3 regions of the Anoxybacillus sp. genome follow, and region 1 is predicted to be linked to each of the others. Evidence: riboswitches for the same ligand, from Rfam matches in the RefSeq annotation. Region 1 holds a riboswitch; each other region holds the start of a gene.
What was found. A riboswitch is a leader RNA that binds a small molecule or an ion and turns the genes downstream of it on or off. The one in region 1 is predicted to bind S-adenosylmethionine.

Region 1 (9,464 bases):
GACGGGCGAGATGTTATTAATTTAGGACAAGGAAACCCGGATCAGCCGACGCCGCCGCATATTGTTGCCGCGCTTCAACAAGCGGCTGCCAACCCGACATATCATAAATATTCGCCATTTCGCGGCTATTCGTTTTTAAAAGAGGCGGTGGCAACGTTTTATAAGCGCGAATATGGGGTAACGATTGATCCAGAAAAAGAAGTCGCCATTTTATTTGGCGGAAAAGCTGGGCTAGTCGAAATGCCGCTTTGTTTATTAAATCCGGGCGATGTTGTGCTCGTTCCTGATCCCGGATATCCGGATTATTGGTCGGGCGTTGTGCTCGCGCGGGCGCGTATGGAAATGATGCCGCTGCGAGCGGAAAACAATTTTTTGCCTAATTATGAGGAGTTTGATGAACGTGTCGTACAACAAGCGAAACTGATGTTTTTAAACTACCCGAACAACCCGACAGGCGCGACGGCAACACAATCATTTTTTGATGAAACGGTTTCGTTTGCGCAAAAATACGGCATTGGCGTCGTGCACGATTTCGCATACGGAGCGATCGGTTTTGATGGGAAAAAGCCGATCAGCTTTTTGCAAACAGAAGGGGCGAAAGACGTCGGCATTGAAATTTATACGTTCTCAAAAACGTACAATATGGCAGGATGGCGCATCGGTTTTGCCGTTGGTAACGCAAGCATGATTGAAGCGATCAATGTGCTGCAAGACCATTTGTACGTCAGTATTTTTGGAGCTATTCAAGAAGCGGCAGCGGTAGCGCTTTTACAGTCGCAACAATGCGTGCATGAGCTCGTGGCGACGTATGAATCGCGGCGCAATACGTTTATTCATGCGCTCCGTGAAATCGGATGGGACGTGCAAGCCCCTTTAGGTTCGTTTTTCGCTTGGCTTCCGGTACCAAAAGGATATACGTCCGAGACGTTTGCTGACTTGTTGCTTGACAAAGCGCATGTAGCGGTCGCTCCGGGCATCGGTTTTGGAGAACATGGGGAAGGCTATGTGCGCGTAGGGCTATTGACGAGTGAAGAACGGCTAAAAGAAGCCGCTGAACGCATCGGACGGTTGCGACTTTTTTAAAAAAGTCATTGACAAATGCGTGATGTACTGTCATAATTCGAATTAAATTTATGCAAAAAAAACGAACTGTTCAAAAAATGATATACATTGCGAATTCTTATCAAGAGTAGGCGGAGGGACGAGCCCGATGAAGCCCGGCAACCGACTTAACAGCTGTTAAGCACGGTGCTAATTCTCGCAGCAATCGCTGAGAGATAAGAAGAGACGACGGATCGAACCTCTTCTTATGAAGAGGTTTTTTATTTGTAAAGGAGTGGGAGTATGATTACCGCAACGTATTTGATTCATGATGACAAAGATGTAGCGAAAAAAGCAGAAGGGATCGCGCTTGGGCTCACAGTCGGCTCGTGGACCGATTTGCCGCAGCTTGAGCAAGAGCAGTTGAAAAAACATAAAGGTGTTGTTCAGTCAATTGAACAGCTTGAGGAAGATGAGCGGGTCAATACGTATTTCGGGAAGCGCTTGAAGCGCGCGCTCGTGCGCATTTCATATCCGAGCGTCAATTTTAGCGCCGATTTTCCAGCCATTTTGACGACGACGTTTGGGAAGTTGTCGCTTGATGGAACGATTAAACTTGTTGATCTTGCTTTTTCTGATGAATTAAAACGGGCATTTCCGGGTCCGCGCTTCGGCATGGACGGCATTCGCGAAAAGCTTGGCGTCTTTGACCGTCCGCTTGTGATGAGCATTTTTAAAGCGGTCATCGGGCGCGATTTGCGATATGTGACTGAGCAATTAAAGCTGCAAGCGCTTGGCGGCGTCGATCTCGTCAAAGACGATGAAATTTTGTTTGACAACGACTTAACGCCGTTTGAAAAACGAATCGTCGCAGGAAAACAAGCGTTACAAGACGTGTACGAACAAACAGGGCATCGGACGTTATATGCGGTGAACTTAACAGGAAAAACGTTTGAGCTAAAAGAAAAAGCAAAGCGCGCGGCAGAGCTTGGCGCGGACGTATTGTTGTTTAACGTCTTTACATACGGGCTAGATGTATTGCAAGCGCTTCGTGAAGATGACGACATTCGCTTGCCGATTATGGCGCATCCGTCGTTTAGCGGAGCGATCGCTTCGTCGCACGTGTATGGCGTCAGTTATGCGCTTTTGCTTGGGAAATTGTTGCGCATGGCAGGGGCGGATTTTTCGCTCTTTCCATCGCCGTACGGAAGCGTGGCGCTTGAAAAAAAACAGACGCTTGCGATCGCTCATGAATTAACGAAGGAAGAACCGTTTGCCCGCACGTTCCCTGTTCCATCTGCCGGCATTCATCCGGGGCTTGTGCCGCTTCTTATGCGCGACTTTGACATCGATTGTGTCATTAACGCAGGCGGTGGAGTGCACGGACATCCGCAAGGCGCTGTCGGTGGCGGGCAAGCGTTTCGCGCTGCGGTGGAAGCGGTGCTTTCTGGGCGTTCGCTTCATGAGGCTGCGGCGGAAAACGAAGCGTTAAAACAAGCGCTTGATTTATGGGGGAGCGCATGATGAAGCCGGTCATTTTTTGCGATTTTGATGGGACGATTACGTTAAACGATAACATTATTGCGCTCATGAAACAGTTTGCCCCACCGGAGTGGGAAGCGATCAAAGACGATATATTGGCGCAAGCATGTACGGTGCAACAAGGCGTCGGGCGCATGTTTTCGCTTTTGCCGACAACGTTAAAAGAAGATATCGTGCAGTTTTTACTGCGCACCGCGCGCATTCGCGACGGATTTTCTGAGTTTGTCGCGTTTACGAACGAGCGACAAATTCCGCTTTATATCGTCAGCGGCGGCATCGATTTTTTCGTCTATCCGCTGCTTGACGGGCTCGTTGAAAAAGAACGCATTTATTGTAACAGCGCCGATTTTAGCGGCGATACGATTCGCATTACGTGGCCGCATGCGTGCGATGAACATTGCCAAAACGGTTGCGGCTGCTGTAAGCCGTCGCTTCTTCGTAAACTTGCGCCAAAAGGGGCGAAAACGATCGTCATCGGCGATTCCATTACCGATTTAGCGGCAGCAAAACGAGCCGATCACGTCATCGCGCGCGACTTTTTACTTGAAAAATGCCGTGAGCTACACTTACCGCATACGCCGTTTACGACGTTTTATGATGTCATCGATGCGTTAAAAGAAAGTGAGGTGATCGCATGAAAGAGAAATGGGAAGAGCTAGCGGAAGTCAAACGAGAGCTAGCGGCGCGCGACTGGTTTATGGCGACAAGCGGCAATTTATCGCTGAAAGTGAGCGATGAGCCGCTCACGTTTCTCGTGACCGCAAGCGGAAAAGATAAGCGAAAAGAGACGAAGGAAGATTTTTTACTCGTCGGTGCGGACGGACGACCGGCGGAAGCGACGCACCTAAAGCCGTCGGCGGAGACGCTTCTTCACGTGGAAATTTACAACAAAACGAACGCCGGCTGCGTTTTGCACGTGCATACGGTCGATAACAATATCGTTTCAGAACTGTACGGTGACGAAGGGGAAGTCGTTTTTTCGAATCAAGAAATGATTAAAGCGTTCGGATTATGGGAGGAAGATGCGCAATTTCGCATTCCGATTATTCCGAATTTCGCCCATATTCCGACGTTAGCAAAAGCGTTCGCCGACCATGTTCATGAAGATGCCGGCGCGGTGCTTATTCGCAACCACGGCATCACCGTTTGGGGAAAAGATGTGTTAGAGGCGAAAAAGTTTTTAGAAGCGTGCGAGTTTTTATGTCAATATCATGTGAAATTATTGCTCATGAAACGATAAGGGGGAGTATGTATGGCAGTTATTAAAGTGCGAAATACTGGGGAAGTCATTGAAGGAAAAGAAAACGTCGCGGCGTTTTTAAACGACCAAGGAGTGTTGTATGAACGATGGGATGCAAGCAAACTTCCGGATCATTTACAAAACAAGTTTGTATTAACAGATGAAGAAAAGTCCGACATTTTAGCGACGTTTCAGACGGAAATTGAAGATTTAGCGAAGCGGAGAGGCTATAAAACGTGGGACGTCGTGGCGCTTTGCGAACAAACGCCAAATTTAGAAGAGCTGTTGAAAAAGTTTGAACAAGTGCATACGCATACGGAAGACGAAGTGCGGGCGATCGTCGCTGGTCATGGCATTTTCGTCATTAAAGGAGACGAAAAAACAGGATATTTTGACGTAGAACTAGAAGCAGGCGACGTGATTTCCGTACCAGAAGGAAATCCGCATTTCTTTACGTTAATGGACGATCGCCAAGTCGTTGCCGTTCGTTTATTTATCGATCCGTCTGGATGGGTGGCACATCCATATGAAGAAAAAGAAGGGGAATAGCACCCCTTCTATTTTTTTAGTGTGTAATGACAGCAGGAATTTGATTCATTTTACCGAATAAAACGATTGAAACAATCGAATGAGGGGTGAATGTATGTCCATTGACCACGATCGTTTGTTTAAGGAGCTCATTCAAACATTTTTTGAGGAGTTTATTCTTCTTTTCTTTCCGACGATGCATGAGCATATCGATTTTCGCCATTTGTCGTTTTTATCAGAAGAGCTGTTTACCGATGTAACGGCAGGGGAAAAGTATCGCGTAGATCTGCTTGTCGAAACGAAGCTGAAAGGCGAAGACGGGATTGTCATCGTGCATATCGAAAATCAAAGTTACGTCCAGCTATCGTTTCCGGAACGCATGTTTATTTACTTTAGTCGTTTGTATGAAAGATACCGTAAACCGATCGTACCTATCGCACTATTTAGCTATGACACAGTCCGCAATGAGCCATCTGTTTCCTTTTGGTCAAGTCCTTCACTTTCAATTTTTCACGATCGAACTGCGCAAAAAGCATTGGCGAAACTACATTCAGCAAGACAACCCGATCGCTGCTGCTTTGTTAAGCAAGATGGGGTATACTGAAAATGAAAGAGTTGAGATGAAAAAACAATTTTTACGCATGCTAGTGCGCATGGAACTAGACGAAGCAAAACAACGGTTGCTATTCGGTTTTTTTGAAACATATGTGAAACTATCAGACGAAGAAGAACAACAACTACGAAGCGAGGTGAATGAAATGGAAGCGAAAGAAAAAGAACAGGTGATGGAGCTGATGATCTCGTACGAACGAAAAGCGCTTGAAAAAGGGAGAAAGCAAGGAATGAAGCACATTGTACAAGCGATGGTGAGAAAGGGACTAGATGTGAAAGAGATTGCGTATATGGCTGAACTTTCAGAAGAAGAAGTAAAGCAGTTGATAGAAGAAGTGTGATTGTACAGTATGGTTGTTTGGATGTGAAAAAATAGAGTGGGGCAAGCGCCTCACTCTATTTTTTTGTAAACAGCACAACGCCTGCGATCGTAATGAACGAACCGATCCATTGTGCCAGCGTTAACGTTTCATCAAGCAATATGTACGCAAACAATGCGGTAAAAAGCGGATTGAAATTTAAAAACATCCCCGCTGTTGTGGCACCGACTTGTTTCACGCCGACGTTCCAAAGAAACATCGCCAGCACCGTCGCTCCGATGCTCGTATAGATGAGCGCAAGCAAAAACGAGACGTTTACGTGATGAACGGAAAAGGAAGATACAAATGGCAAAAGCCCGACGACGCCAAAGACGCCCGACCAAAACGTCGCCGCAAGCGGAGAATACCATTTCATGACCGCTTTTGCGCATGCGGAATAGATGCCCCAAACGATGACGGCAGCGATCATCCATACATCGCCGATATTGACGTGTAGCACGCGATGAAGCTGTCCGTGCGTCATAAATAAAAGCACGCCGACAAGGGAGACGGTCATGGACAACCATTGTCTCATCGTCAGTTTCTCACGGTATACGACGTAAGCAACAAGCGCAATCGCCATCGGATTTAACGTTGAGATGAGCCCGACGTGATCGGCCGATGTGTAGCGAAGCGCCCGAAACATAAGAACGTTAAATAATACGACGCCTGTCATGCCCATCGCAATAAGCGGAATAATGCCGCGTGTTTGCAGGCGAACGGACCGTTCTTTTTTTAATACGATCGGAAATAAAAAAAGAACTGCGATCGTCCAGCGCATAAACGTTAATGAAAGGGGGGAGGCGTGCGGCACGAGCAGTTTACTTGCGACAAAGTTGCCTCCCCATAGTGCGCTTGTTAATAAAAGAAGCATATAATATTTCGACATGATCCTCATCCTTTAAAACGTTTCGATTAAAAACACCATCAGCAACAATCCGATAATAAAAGCGTACGTCGACGATTGTTCGTTTCCGTCGCCATGACTTTCAGGAATGAGCTCTTTATAAATGATAAACAACATCGCGCCAGCTGCGAACGCCAAACCGTATGGAACGAGCGAGCCGACAACGGACGTTAAATAATAGCCAACGATCGAAGCGACGAGTTCAATAAGCCCTGTGCCCGTCGCCATGAAAAACGCTTTTCCTTTTGAAATGCGTTGATTAAATAAAAAAAGCGCAACGAGCAATCCTTCTGGAGCGTTTTGGAACCCGATCGCTAAAGCGATTAAGTTGCCGATTTCGCTCCCTTCCCCAGAGGCGTAGCTCACGCCGACCGATAGCCCTTCTGGGATATTATGGAGTGTGATAGCGGCAAGCACGAGCAACGCTTTTTTGTCGATCATTACGCCGCTTTCCGTATGCGCTAAGTCAATATGCGGCACCATTTTTTCAAGAAACGTCAACGTCAACACCCCAATGCATAGTCCAACCGCAAGCGAGAGAAACGTTCCTGAAGATAGCGCTTCAGGAATGAGGCCGAGCATGGACGCTGCCATCATGACACCAGCGGTAAACGCAAGCAACATATCGCGCCATTGGTGTGTGAGGGAGCGCGATAAAAATAAAATAGGAATCGCGCCAGCACCTGTTGCTAGCGCGGATAACGTACTGCCGACAAGCATGTCAAACATGTTTCCACCTCCTACTGTAAAGGAAGGCGAACGGTAATCGTCGTTCCTTTATTTTCTATACTATGAATATCGATCGTTCCTTCATGCATGTCGACGATTCGTTTACATACGACGAGCCCGAGTCCTGTTCCCATTTGCTTTGATGTGACAAACGGTTGAAACAATTTATCTTTGACATGTTTCGGGATGCCGTTGCCGGTGTCGGAAACGCTTAATATTGCCCAGCCGTCTTGTTTCGCAAGCGAAAGGGTAAGCTGTCCACCGCTTGACATCGCTTCGATCGCGTTTTTCACTAAGTTTAACACGACTTGCTTTAAATGGTCTTTACAACAGCGAATAGGTAGCGATACGCGAGCGCATTGCAACGTATACATGATGTTATGCAAATGCGCTTGCGATTCAATAATTGGATGAATGCTTAACACGATATCGTTCAAATCGCACGTTTCAAACTTTTGCGTCGTTGGTTTGCCGAGAATTAAAAATTCATTGACGATGTCGTTAATGCGTGTAATTTCGTTTTGAATGACCGAAAAATAAAGTTGTGATTCGTTATCTTTATGCTTTTCACTCAACAGTTGGATAAATCCTTTAATGCCGGCGAGCGGGTTGCGAATTTCATGGGCGGTACTTGCTGCAAGCGTGCCGACTAATTCAAGTTTTTGCGCTTCTGTTTCCATTCGTTCCATCATCGTTCGCCGCTTCAATAACGAATATTGAATAAATAACCAAACCATATGCATCGCAACAATGAACGTAAACACGTGCGGAAGCGCCGCCTGCATTCGTTGTTTGTTAGCGACGGAAGGTACGTTCGCCTCGATGAGCCACGGTGCTTGATTTAAATGAACGACGACGGTTTCTTTGGATGCGCGAAGATCGTTTGCGCTGAACAGTTCGTTTCCTTTTTCATCGTACAAGCGAAACGAAGCTTGTGGATAGATGATTTTCATGCGCTGCTTTATATAATCTGTCCGCAACGTTGCGACTAAAAAACCGATCGCACGCTTCGTTCGTTCATCAATGATCGGTGTCACGATCGTTGCCGTCTCATCGTCGGTAAACATCGGCTGCTTTGTTGCTTCTGCCAGTCGCATCGCTGAACTTGTACTTTCCGAAAAAAACGAAATGCGCTCAAAGCGAACGTCTTGTTTTTCTATTTGCTTCACTACATCGTGTATGTTTTCTTTTATGTCTGTATGTTTGCTTATCACGAGCGCCAACGTTTCAAGCCGAGCCGTCGTTTCCGCAAGAAAGCGATCTAAATCGTTTTTATGTATGTTCGCAAACATGCGCGTCTCTTCTACCTGTTGACGTTGTAGCTGTTCATCTTGCCAACGTACAATCCACACGCTCCCGATCAAACATGGGACAATCACGAGCAATATGTACAGCCACCGCCTTGTTCTCTCTCTCCCCATATACGCTCCCTCAACAAAACAAAATTCAAGGAATATTATAACATAAAGATAAGAAAAAGACGGAGAAAATGATAACCGTATTAAATAGAGTATGTTTATTGACAAGTACAGAAATATATTTTGGTTAAAAAAAACAATTTGCAAAAAAAAAAAAAAAAAAATGATACAATAAACTAGGCTTTAAAAAAGTAAAAGATTTCTAGAAGGAAGCGGATGTGAGAAGATTGACTTTTTTCGTTATTATCATGTTATACTTGATTCCTAGTAGCAGTGTTCGTGCTTATGAGCTATTTGGTGGCAAATATAGGAATCCAAACTCACTAAAATATTGGATTGATTCGTCGGTTATTCATGCTGGTTATGAAGCGAGGGCAGTGTATGGTTCGGAAGCGTTCGATAGCTCCCCACTTATTGGTACGACCAGAACGTACGATGCCTCCCAAGCTAACTATAAATGGTGGGCTAGTACGAAGGATATGGGTTCCGTTGTCGCTGATTGTATTAACTATCATGTGAACTGGTTGGGACAAGTGACTGCTTGTTGGGATTGCACATACGATAAGTCGCAGTTAAGGATCTATTTACCAGGTTTTCAAAAGTTGTCTTGGGTTCAAACGAGGGAAACAACAGCACACGAGGTCGGTCATGCTCTCGGATTGGATCATGAAGACGATGTTCGTTCTATTATCCTTTCAAAGGGTTTCCTAAATGACGAGTATCCGCAAAGTGATGATTGGAATGGAATAAATGCTATCTATTAGTGGAAAGGAAGTAGCCTGATGAAAAAGATTATTTTTCTTTTTTTTACCATTTTATTTTTGTCTGCCTGTAACAATACACAATCTGAACTAAGCAATGTGAATACAAAATATGTTCATAGTGAGTCGAAAATTGTAGACGAATACAATTATTTAGAAGAAATGGAGAATGATAGTGAAGTTATTTTGATAGGTACGAAAAAAAATGGAGAGAGTTATTTCGATAAAGATGGCGATATGGTGACGGGTTTTTACACGATAAGTGATGTTGAGATCAAAAAAGTGTTTAAAAATGAAAAGGGATACGCGTTAAATAAGGGTAATATC
Region 2 (4,768 bases), on a different contig from region 1:
TCAATGGGTGAAAAAAGTATTAGGGACGTTGTTCAAGCACGGCGCATAACATAGCGATTGATGATATTGAAAGAGGTGGGAATGTTGTATTATTACTATCCGAGCTATATGTATGTGCCGATGTATCCATATCCGATGATGGGGTATCCGCTTCCGCGCGCAACCGCGACAGATTACGGGCCGAATCCATTTGTTGTGCAAATAGAAGAAGCGACGAAACAAAACAATATGTTTCGTACGGCGCTATGGACAGGGCCGCATTTGCAAGTGACGTTAATGAGCCTTCAAGTTGGAGAAGATATCGGATTAGAAATTCATAATCATCTCGACCAATTTTTGCGTATCGAACAAGGGGAAGGCATTGTGCGGATGGGAAAAAGGAAAGATCAGCTCACGTTTGAAAGGAAGGTAGCGGACGGATCGGCTATTTTCGTGCCAGCGGGAACGTGGCATAACTTGATGAACACGGGAAACGTTCCACTTAAACTGTACTCGATTTATGCCCCGCCACAACATCCAGCTGGAACGGTGCATCCGACAAAAGCAGATGCCCTTGCGGCAGAACGATAAGAGACTTGGGGCGATGCCTCAAGTCTTTTTTGCTCCAACTTTTCCTTGGGCAACATACTTGATTATTAGGCGATAAAAAACAGTTGCAATGTTTTTGAAAATGATGTACATTAATTAAAAATCAGAAAATTCGATATTGTTTTGCGTTCTTATCGAGAGAAGCGGAGGGACTGGCCCGATGAAGCTTCAGCAACCAGCCGGAAACGGTCAGGTGCTAAATCCAGCGAATTGGCGTTCAATTCGGAAGATAAGAAGAAGCGATTGTCTATGGACAAAAAAGCCTTCTTCTTTGAAGGCTTTTATTTTTTTAGAAAGGAAGAGAGCGAATGAGTCATATCGAAACACGGTTAGCGCAAATTGGTAATCGAAGCGAGACAACGACGGGGACGGTCAATCCGCCAGTATATTTTTCAACGGCGTATCGTCATGAAGGAATCGGACAATCGACAGGGTACGATTACGTTCGAACCGGCAACCCGACAAGGCATATTGTCGAAGAGGCGATTGCACAGCTAGAAGAAGGGGATCAAGGTTTCGCATGTAGTTCAGGCATGGCGGCGATTCAAACGGTGTTTGCGCTATTTGAAAGCGGCGACCATTTTCTCGTTTCGGCCGACTTATATGGCGGGACGTATCGTTTGTTTGAAAAAGGCTGGCGCAAGTGCGGCATGACGTTTACATACGTCGATTTTCGCGATGTTGATGCGGTGAAGGGGCATGTGACGGACAAAACAAAGGCGATTTTTTTAGAAACGCCAACGAATCCTTTAATGCAAGAAGCGGACATCGAAGCGGTCGCGGCGTTTGCGAAACAACATGGGCTGCTTCTTATCGTTGATAATACGTTTTACACCCCTGTACTGCAAAAGCCGCTCACAAAAGGAGCCGATATCGTCGTTCATAGCGCGACAAAATATTTAGGCGGACATAACGATGTGCTAGCTGGGCTCATTGTCGCCAAAGGAAAACAATTGTGCGAACAGCTGGCGATGTATCATAACGCCATCGGTGCGGTGTTGTCTCCATTTGATTCATGGCTGTTAATTCGCGGCATGAAGACGCTTGCGCTTCGCATGCGCCAGCACGAACAAAACGCAAAGGCGATATATGAATTTTTAGCCGAACATGAAGATGTGACGGACGTATTGTATCCGGGAAGAGGAGGAATGTTGTCGTTTCGCGTGCGCGATGAAAAGTGGGTGAATGCCTTTTTACGAAGTTTACAGCTCATTACGTTTGCGGAAAGTTTAGGCGGTGTCGAAAGTTTTATTACGTATCCAGCGACGCAAACGCATATGGATATTCCAGAGGATGTTCGCATCGCAAACGGGGTGTGTAATCGCCTATTGCGTTTTTCTGTCGGCATTGAACATGCGGACGATTTAATTGCTGATTTAACTCAAGCGTTTCAACGCATGAAAGAGGTGTAGAGGATGGATTTGCAAACGCAACTCGTTCACAATAAATGGCAGATCGATGCGCAAACGGGGGCCGTTAGCGTCCCGATTCATCATGCGTCGACGTTTCATCAGTTTGACTTTGATACGTTCGGCAAATACGATTATAGCCGTTCGGGCAATCCGACGCGCGAGGCGTTGGAGGAGACGATTGCGGAATTAGAAGGTGGAGTGAGCGGTTTTGCGTTCGCTTCCGGCATGGCTGCCATTTCAACAGCGTTTTTATTGTTGTCAAAAGGGGATCACGTATTAATTACCGATGATGTGTATGGTGGAACGTATCGCATCCTCACCGATGTATTGAGCCGATTTGGCATCGAGCATACGTTTGTCGATATGACTGATTTAGATGCGGTAGCGCGCCACATTCGCCCAAACACGAAAGTCATTTATATGGAAACGCCATCGAATCCGCTATTGAAAATTACGGATATTCGTGGGGTTGTGAAGCTCGCCAAAGCGCACGGATGTTTAACGTTTTTAGATAATACGTTTGCGACGCCTGTGTTACAGCGTCCGCTTGATCTCGGCGTCGATGTCGTTTTGCATAGCGCGACGAAATTTTTAGCCGGCCATAGCGACGTTGTAGCTGGACTTGCGGTTGTCAAAGATGCGCGCTTGGCGAGGGAACTGCGCAAACTGCAATATTCGTTTGGTGCGGTGCTTGGCGTGCAAGATGCGTGGCTTGTGTTGCGCGGGTTAAAAACGCTTCACGTTCGGTTAGATTACGCTTCACGTTCGGCGTTGCAGCTGGCGCAGTTTCTCCATCGTCATCCGAAAGTGGCGCACGTATATTATCCGGGGCTTTCTTTTCATGAAGGTCATAACATTCATCGCGATCAAGCGCGCGGGTTTGGCGCGGTGCTGTCGTTTGAATTGGAAGACGAACAAGCGGTGCGGACGTTTGTGAAACATGCGCGCATCCCTGTGTTTGCGGTCAGTCTCGGGGCGGTCGAGTCGATTTTATCGTATCCGGCGAAAATGTCGCATGCCGCTATGCCGAAAGCGGAGCGCCATCGCCGCGGCATTACGGACGGCTTGTTGCGCCTAAGTGTTGGATTAGAGGCGACCGATGATTTGCTTGCTGATGTGGAACAGGCGTTATCATATGTATAGGCTAGGCACATCGCCTAGCCTTAGCTAATTTGGTCGAGCGCATCACGCTTCATTTGCTGTTCGACCATGCGATCAAGTTGTTGAATTTTTTTCAAGGCGAGTTCGTCATCGATTTGGCGATAATGATGTTTACCGCCCGGTTCTTCATCCGCTTCATCCGCAAGTTTGACGATCGTCTGGAGCGGCTTTCGTTTTAATTCTCCTTCTGGAAGGTACGAATCGGTGTGAAGCAAAATGGCGAGGGCAATTTCTTTCGCATGTTGAGGGTGTTCGCCGAGTCGAATAAGCAACTTATGCGCTCGCTCTGCCCCTTTAATCGCATGAATATCGTTTTGTTTATATGTTTCATAGTCCCACGTTCCGTTTGAGTACCATTCATAATGACCGATATCATGAAGCAAAGCAGCTTTTGTCGCTAAATCGACGTTCACTCCATAAAGCAAGGCGAGGCGATATGCGTGGTATGCGGTAGCGATGGCGTGCGCGACGCCTGAACGTTTCAAATATTTTTGAGTGATGGGGTGAAGGAAGATGTCAGTTAATGTGACACGTCTCATAGCTCACCATCCCTTTCGAATGTTTTTCTAATTATCATATCATGTCTTTTTTAGAAAAGGCAATACATATTTTTTCTGTTTTTTCTTCATACTAAGTGAAAAAAGGTTTGGAGGACGCGTATGTTTTTATCCTTATTGTTATCAGTTATGACGGTCGTGTCGGCTCAAGGGGACGTGTGTACGAAAAAATTGGATGAAGCGAACGTGCAGCTATGTGGCAAAGAAGATGGAGAGTGGCTCCGTCACTTCACGCTACATGTCGGAAAAGAAACGTATACGTTTCCAGAATGGGAGCATGTAAACGACCCGAAAGCACTTCCGCAATTGTATTCGATGGACGTGACGGAAGATGGAAAAGAAGATATTGTCGTTTTTCTCGTAAAAGCGCGCGGAAACGGAACGTATAAAAACGAGGTGCATGTGCTATCTCATCAACGAAACGGCATTGAGGAAGTCATCGTCGAAGATCCGCGTCCCATCATCTTAAAGAGCGTCAAAATGAAAGAGACGGACGAAGGGACAGAGCTGATCATCGATCATGTCCACGCGCTCATTCCGCACAATCGCGAAGGCGGGAAGGGGATAAAGACGACATTCAATCGCTTTTTAAAATACGCCGTCGATAAACAAAAATTGAAGGCCGTTTTATAAGATTGGGCGTAAAACCCCTATGCCTTTAGGCTAGGGGATGTAAGCCCTAACGACCTTGTTCTTGAATATATTTTTGAATAATCTCTTTGCTTACATTCCCAATACTACAAGAAAAATATCCATCACTCCAAAAGGTTCGTTCTTTCCAAAAATGTCGGCATAAGTACACTTCGTGCTTTTGCCACATTCGATAAGTTGTGAGTTGCTTTAATAATCTAACGATTTCAAGAATACTCCATTTTGGAGAATATCTGATTAAGATATGAATATGGTCTTTGTCTATTTCTTGCTCAATAATTTGCCAACCGTAATGATTAGCTATTGATTCGATTTCAGTTTTAATATCATCACCGACTTTTAATAATAGCTTTTTTCGATATTTGCAAACAAATATGAAGTGACATATAAGCAAGTGCT
Region 3 (9,464 bases), on a different contig from region 1:
GTGCTTTCGATGGATAATGAACAAGCCCTAAACAAGGAGAAGATAAAATAACGCCGCGCACGGGAAGACGTTTTTCTTGTAATGTGCGAATGACAACAAGTCCCCCCATACTGTGACCAAGTAAAAAAATTGGCTGTTCATACACACTTGCTTCATGCACCCAGCTTGCAACTGCTTCGATATATTCGTCAAATGAATCGATATGTCCTCTTCGACTGCGCGACGTCGTTCCTTGCCCTGGTAAATCTCCCGCAACGACATGAAAACCGTGCGTGCGAAACATTTCAATAAGCCATTTATACCGACCGTGATGTTCAGCGGCACCGTGAACGATGACGATCGTTCCTTTTGCGTTTTCTCCTTCCCATTTCCACATGTACTTCCCCTCCTTTATGTTTACGAATAGACGAAAAATTTGTACACTAAATATAACAAACTGAACTGAAAGGGACGAGTGAAATGATTTATCCATATAAAGAACATACACCAAACATTGCACCTTCCGCCTTTATTGCAGATTACGTTACTATTACAGGCGATGTAACGATCGGAGAAGAAACGAGCATTTGGTTCAACACCGTCATTCGTGGGGATGTTGCACCAACGATCATCGGCAATCGTGTGAACATTCAAGACAATTCTGTCCTGCATCAAAGCCCAAACAATCCGCTCATCATTGAAGATGATGTTACCGTTGGTCATCAAGTCATTTTACATAGCGCAATCGTGCGAAAAGGTGCCCTTGTTGGTATGGGGTCGATCGTTTTGGACGGCGCCGAAATTGGTGAAGGTGCTTTTATCGGTGCAGGTAGCCTCGTTCCACAAGGAAAGAAAATACCGCCACGCACTCTTGCGTTCGGACGCCCAGCAAAAGTAATCCGGCCATTAACAGAAGAAGACGAGCACGAAATGGCGCGCATTCGCCGTGAGTACGTAGAAAAAGGACAATATTACAAGACGCTTCAAGCTAGCAAGCCACGCAGCAAATAAGCGTGGTATTTTTACATTGTTTTATTATTTACTTAACATACGTATTTTATCATAAAGTTAGGGGGAATGGCTTATGTTGCAAAAGTGGTACGATTGGGAATGTAAATTATTTTACAGCATTAATCGTTATTTCGACCGCAAATGGATGAATATATACTTTCGTTCCATTACACATGTCGGGGGAGCAACTTTTTCAATTACAGCCGTCTTGTTAGCCATTTGGCTGCTGCAAGATGAATGGCGAGATGCCGCCATAGCGAGTGCTGCTGCATTAGCTTTTAGTCATATCCCTGTCGCAGTCATGAAAAAAATGTACCCACGTAAACGACCTTATATTTCGCTTCGCCATACGCGAGTAACAAAAAATCCATTAACCGATCATTCATTTCCTTCTGGACATACAACAGCTGCGTTTTCTGTCATCGTTCCGTTTTTACTATACGCTCCAACTCTTGCTGTTTGTCTTTTACCTATTGCTGTTAGCGTTGCTGTGTCGCGCATTTACTTAGGGCTTCATTATCCTTCTGATGTGCTTGCCGGTTGTATGCTCGGTACGTTGTTTGGCGTCGCTTCATTTTCTGTTATTTTATAAGGGAGGAATCGTCATGAAAGTTGCTTTATTTACTGACACGTTTGCCCCTGAAGTGAACGGCGTCGCCCGAACATTAAAGAGATGGGTCGACTTCTTAGAATCTCGTGGAATCGACTTCCGCGTTTTCGCTCCCGAAACGCGGAAAGATTATCTTTTTACAAATTCTATTTATCATCTGAAAAGTTTTCGTTTTTTTCTCTATCCTGAATGTCGTTTAGCTATTCCAAATGTCATAGCTGTACGGGAACAATTAGAACGTTTTCAGCCTACGCTTATTCACGTTGCTACTCCTTTTAACATCGGTTTATGCGGTTTACATTATGCAAAAAAAATGAATATCCCCTTTGTCGCCTCATACCATACACATTTCGATCAATATTTACAATACTACAATCTCGATTTTTTGTCCCCTTGGCTTTGGCGCTATATGCACTGGTTTCACCGCTCTGCCAAAAAAATTTTTGTCCCTTCTGAAGAAACACTTCAACACTTGCAACAACACGGGTTTACAAACTTGCATATTTGGCCGCGCGGTGTGGATTGTACAGCATTTTATCCTCGCGAAAATAACGAATCATTTCGAAAAACATACAATATTACTGCACGACATATCGTTTTGTACGTTGGCCGATTAGCACGCGAAAAAAATGTCGATCTACTTATTCAACTTGCTAAGCAAATGTCCTCCTCTATCCATTGGCTCATCGTCGGTGACGGCCCATTAAGAGAACAACTAAAACAAAATGCTCCTAACAATGTAACGTTTACTGGCTTTTTAAGCGGAGAGCAGTTGGCAGAAGCATATGCAGCCGCCGATATACTAGCATTTCCATCCCCAACAGAAACATTTGGAAATGTTGTGTTAGAATCTTTCGCATCTGGTACTCCTGCTGTGTGCGCGAACCGTGGTGGTGTGACAACAATTGTAAAGGAACAACAAACAGGTTTATTGTGTCCCCCTGATGATTTAAATAATTGGAAAAAAGCAATCGAATATATGCTTGAAAATGAACAGGAACGAAAACAAATGGGGAAAGCCGCTCGCGAATATGCCCAGACGAAAGACTGGGAAAACATATTCAGCGAACTTCTTTCCCACTACGAGCAAGTCATTCACACGCGTCACTCTCATTACGCATGAGAGCGGATGGCAACGTGTTCTTTGAAGAAATCATACTTCTCCTCTACGTATACGGCATGCCAAATCATAAACATAAGCACGGTCCATAATTTCCGACTATAATCTGCCCTTCCTGTCGCATGCTCATCAAGCAACTGTAAAAGAACATGTTTATGGAATACGTCATCCGTTTCGCTTTGTTGAATGGTCGTTTTTGCCCAATCGTACAATTCATCTTTTAACCAATGGCGAATCGGAACAGGGAAACCGAGTTTTTTACGGTATAATACGTGATCTGGCACAAGTCCTTCCGCCACTTTTCGCAGTATATACTTTGTCGTGCCATTCTTCGTTTTCAAATGAGCGGGAATATGCTTAGCCACATCGAACACTTCTTTATCTAAAAACGGGACGCGCAATTCGAGTGAATGAGCCATCGTCATTTTGTCAGCTTTTAATAAAATGTCACCGCATAACCATGTATGCAAATCAACATATTGCATTTGTTCAACCGGATGATACAAAGACGTTTCATCATACAAATGTTTCGTGATGTTTGTATATGCCAGATGACTCTTGTATTCTTTCAATATAAGAGCTTTTTCTTTCTCCTCAAACATTTTCGCATTGCCGATATATCGGTCACGTAACGGCGTCGTACCACGCTCGATAAAACTTTTCCCTTTCATCCCTTCCGGAAGAAGACGGGCGAATGCGCGCAGCATATGCTTCACCGGCTTCGGAAGATAAGTAAAGAAACGTAACGAATGTGGTTCACGGTAAATATTGTATCCCCCAAACAGTTCATCTGCCCCTTCACCTGATAATACGACGGTAACACGCTTTCTCGCTTCACGAGCAACAAAATAAAGAGGCACAGCTGCTGGGTCAGCGAGAGGATCATCCATGTGCCACATAATGTGCGGCAAATGTTGTACATATTCTTCTGGGGAAACTATATAGCTATAATGTCGAACATTTAGCTTTTCAGCTGTTTCCTTTGCTACGTCAATCTCACTAAATCCTTCATGAGCAAACCCGACGGAAAACGTCTCAAGATGAGGATGAAATTGTTTCGCCATGGCGACAACGAGCGAAGAATCGATTCCCCCAGATAAGAAAGAGCCGACTGGTACATCGCTGCGCATATGCACTTCAACAGACTTCATAAGGGCGTTTCGAATATCTACAATCCACTTTTCTTCCGATTGATTTGTCGGCGTGAACGATGGAGTAAAATAGCGAACAAATATCGGTTGTTCGCCGATTTTTTTTACCATGTAATGGCCTGGCTTTAGCTTACAGACGCCTGTCGTCATCGTCAACGGCTCTGGAACATATTGAAACGTTAAATAATGGTGAAGTGCTTCTTTGTTGATATCCCCGTCTATTGCTAACAAAAGGCTTTTCTTTTCCGAAGCAACGAGGAAACGATCACCTTGGGCAGCATAAAAAAACGGCTTAATCCCGAACGGATCGCGCGCAGCAAATACCGTTTTTTCTTCTTTATCCCAAATAACAAAAGCAAACATGCCGCGCAATTGTTGCACACATGCCTCTTTTTTTTCAGCGTATAACGCTAATATCACTTCTGTATCTGAGTGCGTCGCAAACGTATATTTCTGCTCGAGCTGTGCACGCAGTTCAATGTAGTTGTAAATTTCTCCATTGAAAATGATCCAGTATCGGTCGTTTTCGTATGAGAGCGGCTGATGGCCTGCTTCTAAATCAATAATGCTTAAACGTCGAAATGCGAAATGTACATGCTCATCAAAAAAATATCCTTCATCGTCCGGTCCGCGATGAGTAATGATATCATTCATTTGTTGGAACGTCTTTTTCCATTCATCACATACTTGCCTTGGTTGATCATATATGCAACCAACGAATCCACACATTGTCCCACCCCGCTGTTTTAACAAAGAAAGAGAGTTACATGATGTAACCCTCTTCTCTTGCTTACTTCGCTAACTGTAACGCTTGTTGTTTTAATGCTTCCGCTTTATCTGTACGCTCCCAAGGAAGATCAATGTCCGTGCGACCGAAGTGACCATAAGCTGCTGTTTGCTTATAAATCGGGCGACGGAGGTCGAGCATTTTAATAATGCCTGCTGGGCGAAGATCAAAGTTATTGCGAACAACTTCGATTAAAATATCTTCAGATACTTTACCTGTTCCGAACGTATCAATCGAAATAGATACTGGCTTCGCAACACCGATCGCGTACGCTAGCTGCACTTCACATTTATCCGCAAGACCTGCCGCAACGATGTTTTTCGCTACATAGCGAGCGGCATATGCTGCCGAACGATCCACTTTTGTTGGATCCTTTCCTGAGAACGCTCCACCACCGTGACGAGCATAACCGCCGTACGTGTCAACGATAATTTTACGTCCTGTCAAGCCTGCATCGCCTTGCGGACCACCGATTACGAAGCGACCTGTTGGGTTGATGAAATATTTTGTGTTTTCGTCGATCAATTCTGCTGGAACGACAGGCTTAATGACGTGTTCTTTAATGTTGCGCACAATTTGATCTTGTGTAATTTCTGGATGATGTTGTGTAGAAACAACGATCGTATCGATGCGCACAGGCTTACCGTTTTCATCGTACTCGACCGTTACTTGCGTCTTTCCGTCCGGACGTAAGTAAGGTAAAATGTCTTCTTTACGCACTTCTGATAAACGGCGCGCAAGTTTATGGGCGAGCGAAATTGGAAGCGGCATAAGCTCTTTCGTTTCGTTGCACGCGAAGCCAAACATTAATCCTTGGTCCCCTGCACCGATCGCTTCAATTTCTTCGTCTGTCATTTGTCCTTCACGCGCTTCTAACGCTTTGTCAACACCCATCGCAATGTCTGGTGATTGCTCATCAATTGACGTTAATACGGCGCACGTATCTGCATCAAAACCGTATTTCGCACGCGTATAGCCAATTTCACGAATCGTTTCGCGAACAATTTTCGGAATATCTACATATGTAGATGTCGTAATTTCTCCGCTCACTAAAACAAGTCCTGTCGTTACGCTCGTCTCGCATGCAACACGCGCATTTGGATCATTTGCTAAAATCGCATCTAAAATCGCATCGGAAATTTGGTCGCAAATTTTATCCGGATGCCCTTCCGTTACAGATTCAGATGTAAACAGACGACGTTTAGGCATTTAAACATTCCTCCTCAGTATAGTGGCAAATGATACGGTACTCATCCCTCTTATTATGGTCTATCGTGAAAAAAACCTTTCCCTCAGAGGAAAGGTTTTTGCATTTGTCTGCGCCTTTCACTCTTATCGTTCAAGGGCGTTCCCTTGCCACAGGTTAGCACCTTTTCACGCATGTGACGGTTGCTGGGTTTCATCGGGCCTGTCCCCCTCCACCAACTCGGGATAAGAGTATCCGTTCATTTCAGCATCATATCACATCTATACGAAGCGAGTCAACGTTTTTTATGCCACAATGATCTTGAAAATAAATTCAAGAAAAATACATGAATTAGTATGGATTATTTATTAAAATGTGTTATACTTTTTACATGAAGAATAAATCAAACAAAGGTAGGTTTTGTCCAATGAATTCCATTGAATTGACAAACAAATCATCAACACTCTTACAAAGGGATGGGGTTTTTCATAACTTATCTGTACCACGATTAGTAGAAAAAGTGTTAACTCGTCAAGAAGGCATTCTCACTTCATCCGGTGCTGTTTGCGCAACGACCGGAAAATATACAGGCCGTTCCCCAAAAGATAAATATATCGTTGAAGAACCATCTGTTAAACATAAAATTGACTGGGGAACAGTTAATCAGCCAATTTCTGAAGAAGTGTTTGATCGTCTTTACAATAAAGTCGTTGATTATTTAATGACAAAAGAAGAAGTGTTCGTATTTAACGGTTTTGCGGGTGCCGATCCAGCTTATCGTTTACCTATTCAAGTAGTGAATGAGTTTGCTTGGCATAATTTATTTGCTCATCAATTATTCATTCGTCCAACAGCAGAGGAACTAAAAACGCACGAGCCGCAATTTACAGTCATTTCTGCTCCAACGTTTAAAGCTGATCCAGCTGTAGACGGCACACGTTCAGAAACGTTTATTATCATCTCATTTGAACGTCGCACAGTGCTCATTGGTGGAACGGAATATGCTGGCGAAATGAAAAAATCCATTTTCTCTGTAATGAACTTTTTATTACCGGAACAAGGAATTTTCCCGATGCACTGCTCAGCAAACGTAGGGCAAGAAGGAGATGTCGCACTCTTTTTCGGCTTATCCGGCACAGGAAAAACGACTCTTTCTGCCGATCCGAGCCGTCGCTTAATCGGCGATGATGAGCACGGGTGGTCGAACAACGGCGTCTTTAATATCGAAGGCGGTTGCTATGCAAAATGCATCAATTTATCGCGCGAAAAAGAGCCACAAATTTTCGATGCCATTCGCTTCGGCTCTGTATTAGAGAACGTCATCGTCGATCCAGACACGCGCATACCAAACTACGATGATGCGACGCTTACTGAAAATACGCGCGCTGCGTATCCGCTCGAAGCGATGGACAATATTGTTCAACCGAGCGTCGCAGGTCATCCACATACAATCGTCTTTTTAACAGCAGATGCGTTCGGTGTATTGCCACCAATTAGCAAACTAACGAAAGAACAAGCGATGTACCATTTTTTAAGCGGCTACACGAGCAAACTCGCTGGCACAGAACGCGGAGTAACATCGCCTGAAGCAACGTTTTCTACATGCTTTGGCTCACCGTTTTTACCGCTTCCTGCAACGCGTTACGCGGAAATGCTCGGGCAAAAAATCGATGCCCATGGCGTTCAAGTATTTTTAGTAAACACAGGTTGGACCGGTGGTGGATACGGGGTTGGCGAGCGAATGAAGCTATCTTATACGCGCGCCATGGTGAAAGCAGCGTTAGAAGGAGAATTAAACAACGTCGAAACCGTTCAAGACCCAATTTTCGGCTTGCATATTCCTCTCCATGTCCCAGGTGTCCCTGATGAAGTGTTGCAGCCAAAAAGCACATGGGAAGACAAGGAAGCATACGAACAAAAAGCTAAACAACTTGCGGCTAAATTCCGCGAAAACTTTAAAAAATTTACGAATGTTGATCCGCGTATTGAACAACTCGGTGGACCAATTGCATAACAAAAAAAGCTGCCTATTTTTATCGGCAGCTTTTTCATTTTTGTCATCTCGCATAAACGACAAAGATAAAAGCGGGATTTGTGACAAAAAAAGAAACGTTGTATCACAACCAAACGAAAAAGAAAAATGAAATGGCTTTCAATGACATATATCCTCTATAATAAGACACAAGGGGGGATTTGTGGTGCATATGGCAGATGCGCTTATTTCACCTGCGGTAGGAATAGCGATGTGGGGGGCTACCGCGGGAATAGCAAGCTATTCATTAAAAAAGTTAAACATCGAAGCGGATGAGAAAAAGCTACCTCTTATGGGGGTGCTCGGAGCATTTGTATTTGCGGCACAAATGATTAACTTTGCCATCCCGGGTACAGGGTCAAGTGGACATTTAGGCGGCGGATTGCTGCTTGCAGCGTTGCTCGGTCCGTATGCAGCGTTTTTAACTTTGGCAGTCATTTTGTTTATTCAAGCACTCTTTTTTGCAGATGGTGGACTGTTAGCGTTCGGATGCAATGTGTTCAATCTTGGGTTTTACACATGCTTCATTGCGTATCCGTTATACAAACGACTTGTTCGTCAAATGAACGTATGGTTTTCGTCCATTATCGCTGCGGTCATCGGATTGCAACTCGGTTCATTTAGCGTCGTTGTGCAAACGTTGCTGTCCGGGAAAGTCGAATTGCCTTTTACCACTTTCACATTATTTATGCAACCGATTCATTTGGCGATCGGCGTCGTTGAAGGCATAGCTACTGCTGCTGTCATCACTTTCATGATGAAAGCAAAGCCGGAGCTTTCGACAACGACATATATTCCGGTCAATCGAATGATTGCAACTATTGGTTTGCTTGCTTTAATAGTCGGCGGAATTTTTTCATCTATAGCTTCGTCCAAACCTGATGGATTAGCATGGTCTATTTTTCACACGGCTGGCACAGACGAGCTACATGCAACAACAGCCATTCATGGCGCATTGGAATCGATTCAACAATTATTTGCATTGTTGCCCGATTACAATTTGAAAAGCGCAGACGCATCGATCGGATGGCTAAACATTGGGACAAGCATTTCTGGCATCATCGGTGCATGTATCGTTGCATTCGTGCTCATCATACCGTACATGATGAAAAAATGGAGAAAGCAAACGCGATGAACATGATAACAAGTGTTGAAACGCGACGACATATGATGCATCCGCTAAGCATGCTTATTGCGACATTTACGTATATCGTCATCGTCGCCTCGTTCCACTCGTACGCGTTTGTAGAACTCATTCCGTTATCGCTCTACCCGACCGTCATAATCATTGTTTATCGCCTTTCTATCCGCCGTATAAAAAACATGTTGCTCGTCTCGTTACCTTTCATCATAGCGGTTGGCATGTCTCAATTACTTTTTATAGACGAGCATATTTCCATATTTCATTGGCATATTCAAGCAGGATGGCTGGCGTTTGCTACACTTCTCCTGAAAAATGTACTTGCAGTACTGGCAACAGCACTATTATTTTTCATGATCCCGATCGAGCAACTCGCAGGAGCACTTCTTTCGTTACGCATTCCTCGTTTGCTCGTTATACAATTACTTTTAACATATCGCTACATTT

Region 2: another riboswitch for S-adenosylmethionine. It lies ahead of V7Z64_RS11580 (methionine biosynthesis PLP-dependent protein); the one in region 1 lies ahead of mtnW (2,3-diketo-5-methylthiopentyl-1-phosphate enolase).
Region 3: another riboswitch for S-adenosylmethionine. It lies ahead of metK (methionine adenosyltransferase); the one in region 1 lies ahead of mtnW (2,3-diketo-5-methylthiopentyl-1-phosphate enolase).

What each region holds. Positions count from the first base shown of each region.
Region 1 is NZ_DAITON010000019.1:9,305-18,768, forward strand. Features, by position in the region: gene V7Z64_RS03705 (pyridoxal phosphate-dependent aminotransferase) at 1-1,083, shown strand, start outside; SAM riboswitch class I at 1,178-1,284, shown strand; gene mtnW (2,3-diketo-5-methylthiopentyl-1-phosphate enolase) at 1,345-2,565, shown strand; gene V7Z64_RS03715 (2-hydroxy-3-keto-5-methylthiopentenyl-1-phosphate phosphatase) at 2,562-3,221, shown strand; gene V7Z64_RS03720 (methylthioribulose 1-phosphate dehydratase) at 3,218-3,823, shown strand; gene V7Z64_RS03725 (1,2-dihydroxy-3-keto-5-methylthiopentene dioxygenase) at 3,836-4,372, shown strand; partial or broken gene V7Z64_RS03730 (Rpn family recombination-promoting nuclease/putative transposase) at 4,467-5,304, shown strand; gene V7Z64_RS03735 (DMT family transporter) at 5,360-6,211, opposite strand; gene V7Z64_RS03740 (ZIP family metal transporter) at 6,224-6,958, opposite strand; gene V7Z64_RS03745 (ATP-binding protein) at 6,970-8,310, opposite strand; gene V7Z64_RS13345 (matrixin family metalloprotease) at 8,856-9,140, shown strand; gene V7Z64_RS03750 (membrane lipoprotein lipid attachment site-containing protein) at 9,159-9,464, shown strand, end outside.
Region 2 is NZ_DAITON010000146.1:393-5,160, forward strand. Features, by position in the region: gene V7Z64_RS11575 (cupin domain-containing protein) at 85-570, shown strand; SAM riboswitch class I at 717-824, shown strand; gene V7Z64_RS11580 (methionine biosynthesis PLP-dependent protein) at 897-2,000, shown strand; gene metC (cystathionine beta-lyase) at 2,004-3,143, shown strand; gene V7Z64_RS11590 (HD domain-containing protein) at 3,164-3,700, opposite strand; gene V7Z64_RS11595 (hypothetical protein) at 3,821-4,351, shown strand; gene tnpA (IS200/IS605 family transposase) at 4,398-4,768, opposite strand, start outside.
Region 3 is NZ_DAITON010000004.1:2,099-11,562, forward strand. Features, by position in the region: gene V7Z64_RS00915 (alpha/beta hydrolase) at 1-376, opposite strand, end outside; gene V7Z64_RS00920 (gamma carbonic anhydrase) at 460-990, shown strand; gene V7Z64_RS00925 (phosphatase PAP2 family protein) at 1,064-1,582, shown strand; gene V7Z64_RS00930 (glycosyltransferase family 4 protein) at 1,596-2,723, shown strand; gene asnB (asparagine synthase (glutamine-hydrolyzing)) at 2,714-4,600, opposite strand; gene metK (methionine adenosyltransferase) at 4,662-5,867, opposite strand; SAM riboswitch class I at 5,988-6,096, opposite strand; gene pckA (phosphoenolpyruvate carboxykinase (ATP)) at 6,272-7,858, shown strand; gene V7Z64_RS00950 (energy-coupling factor ABC transporter permease) at 8,043-9,011, shown strand; gene V7Z64_RS00955 (energy-coupling factor transporter transmembrane component T family protein) at 9,008-9,464, shown strand, end outside.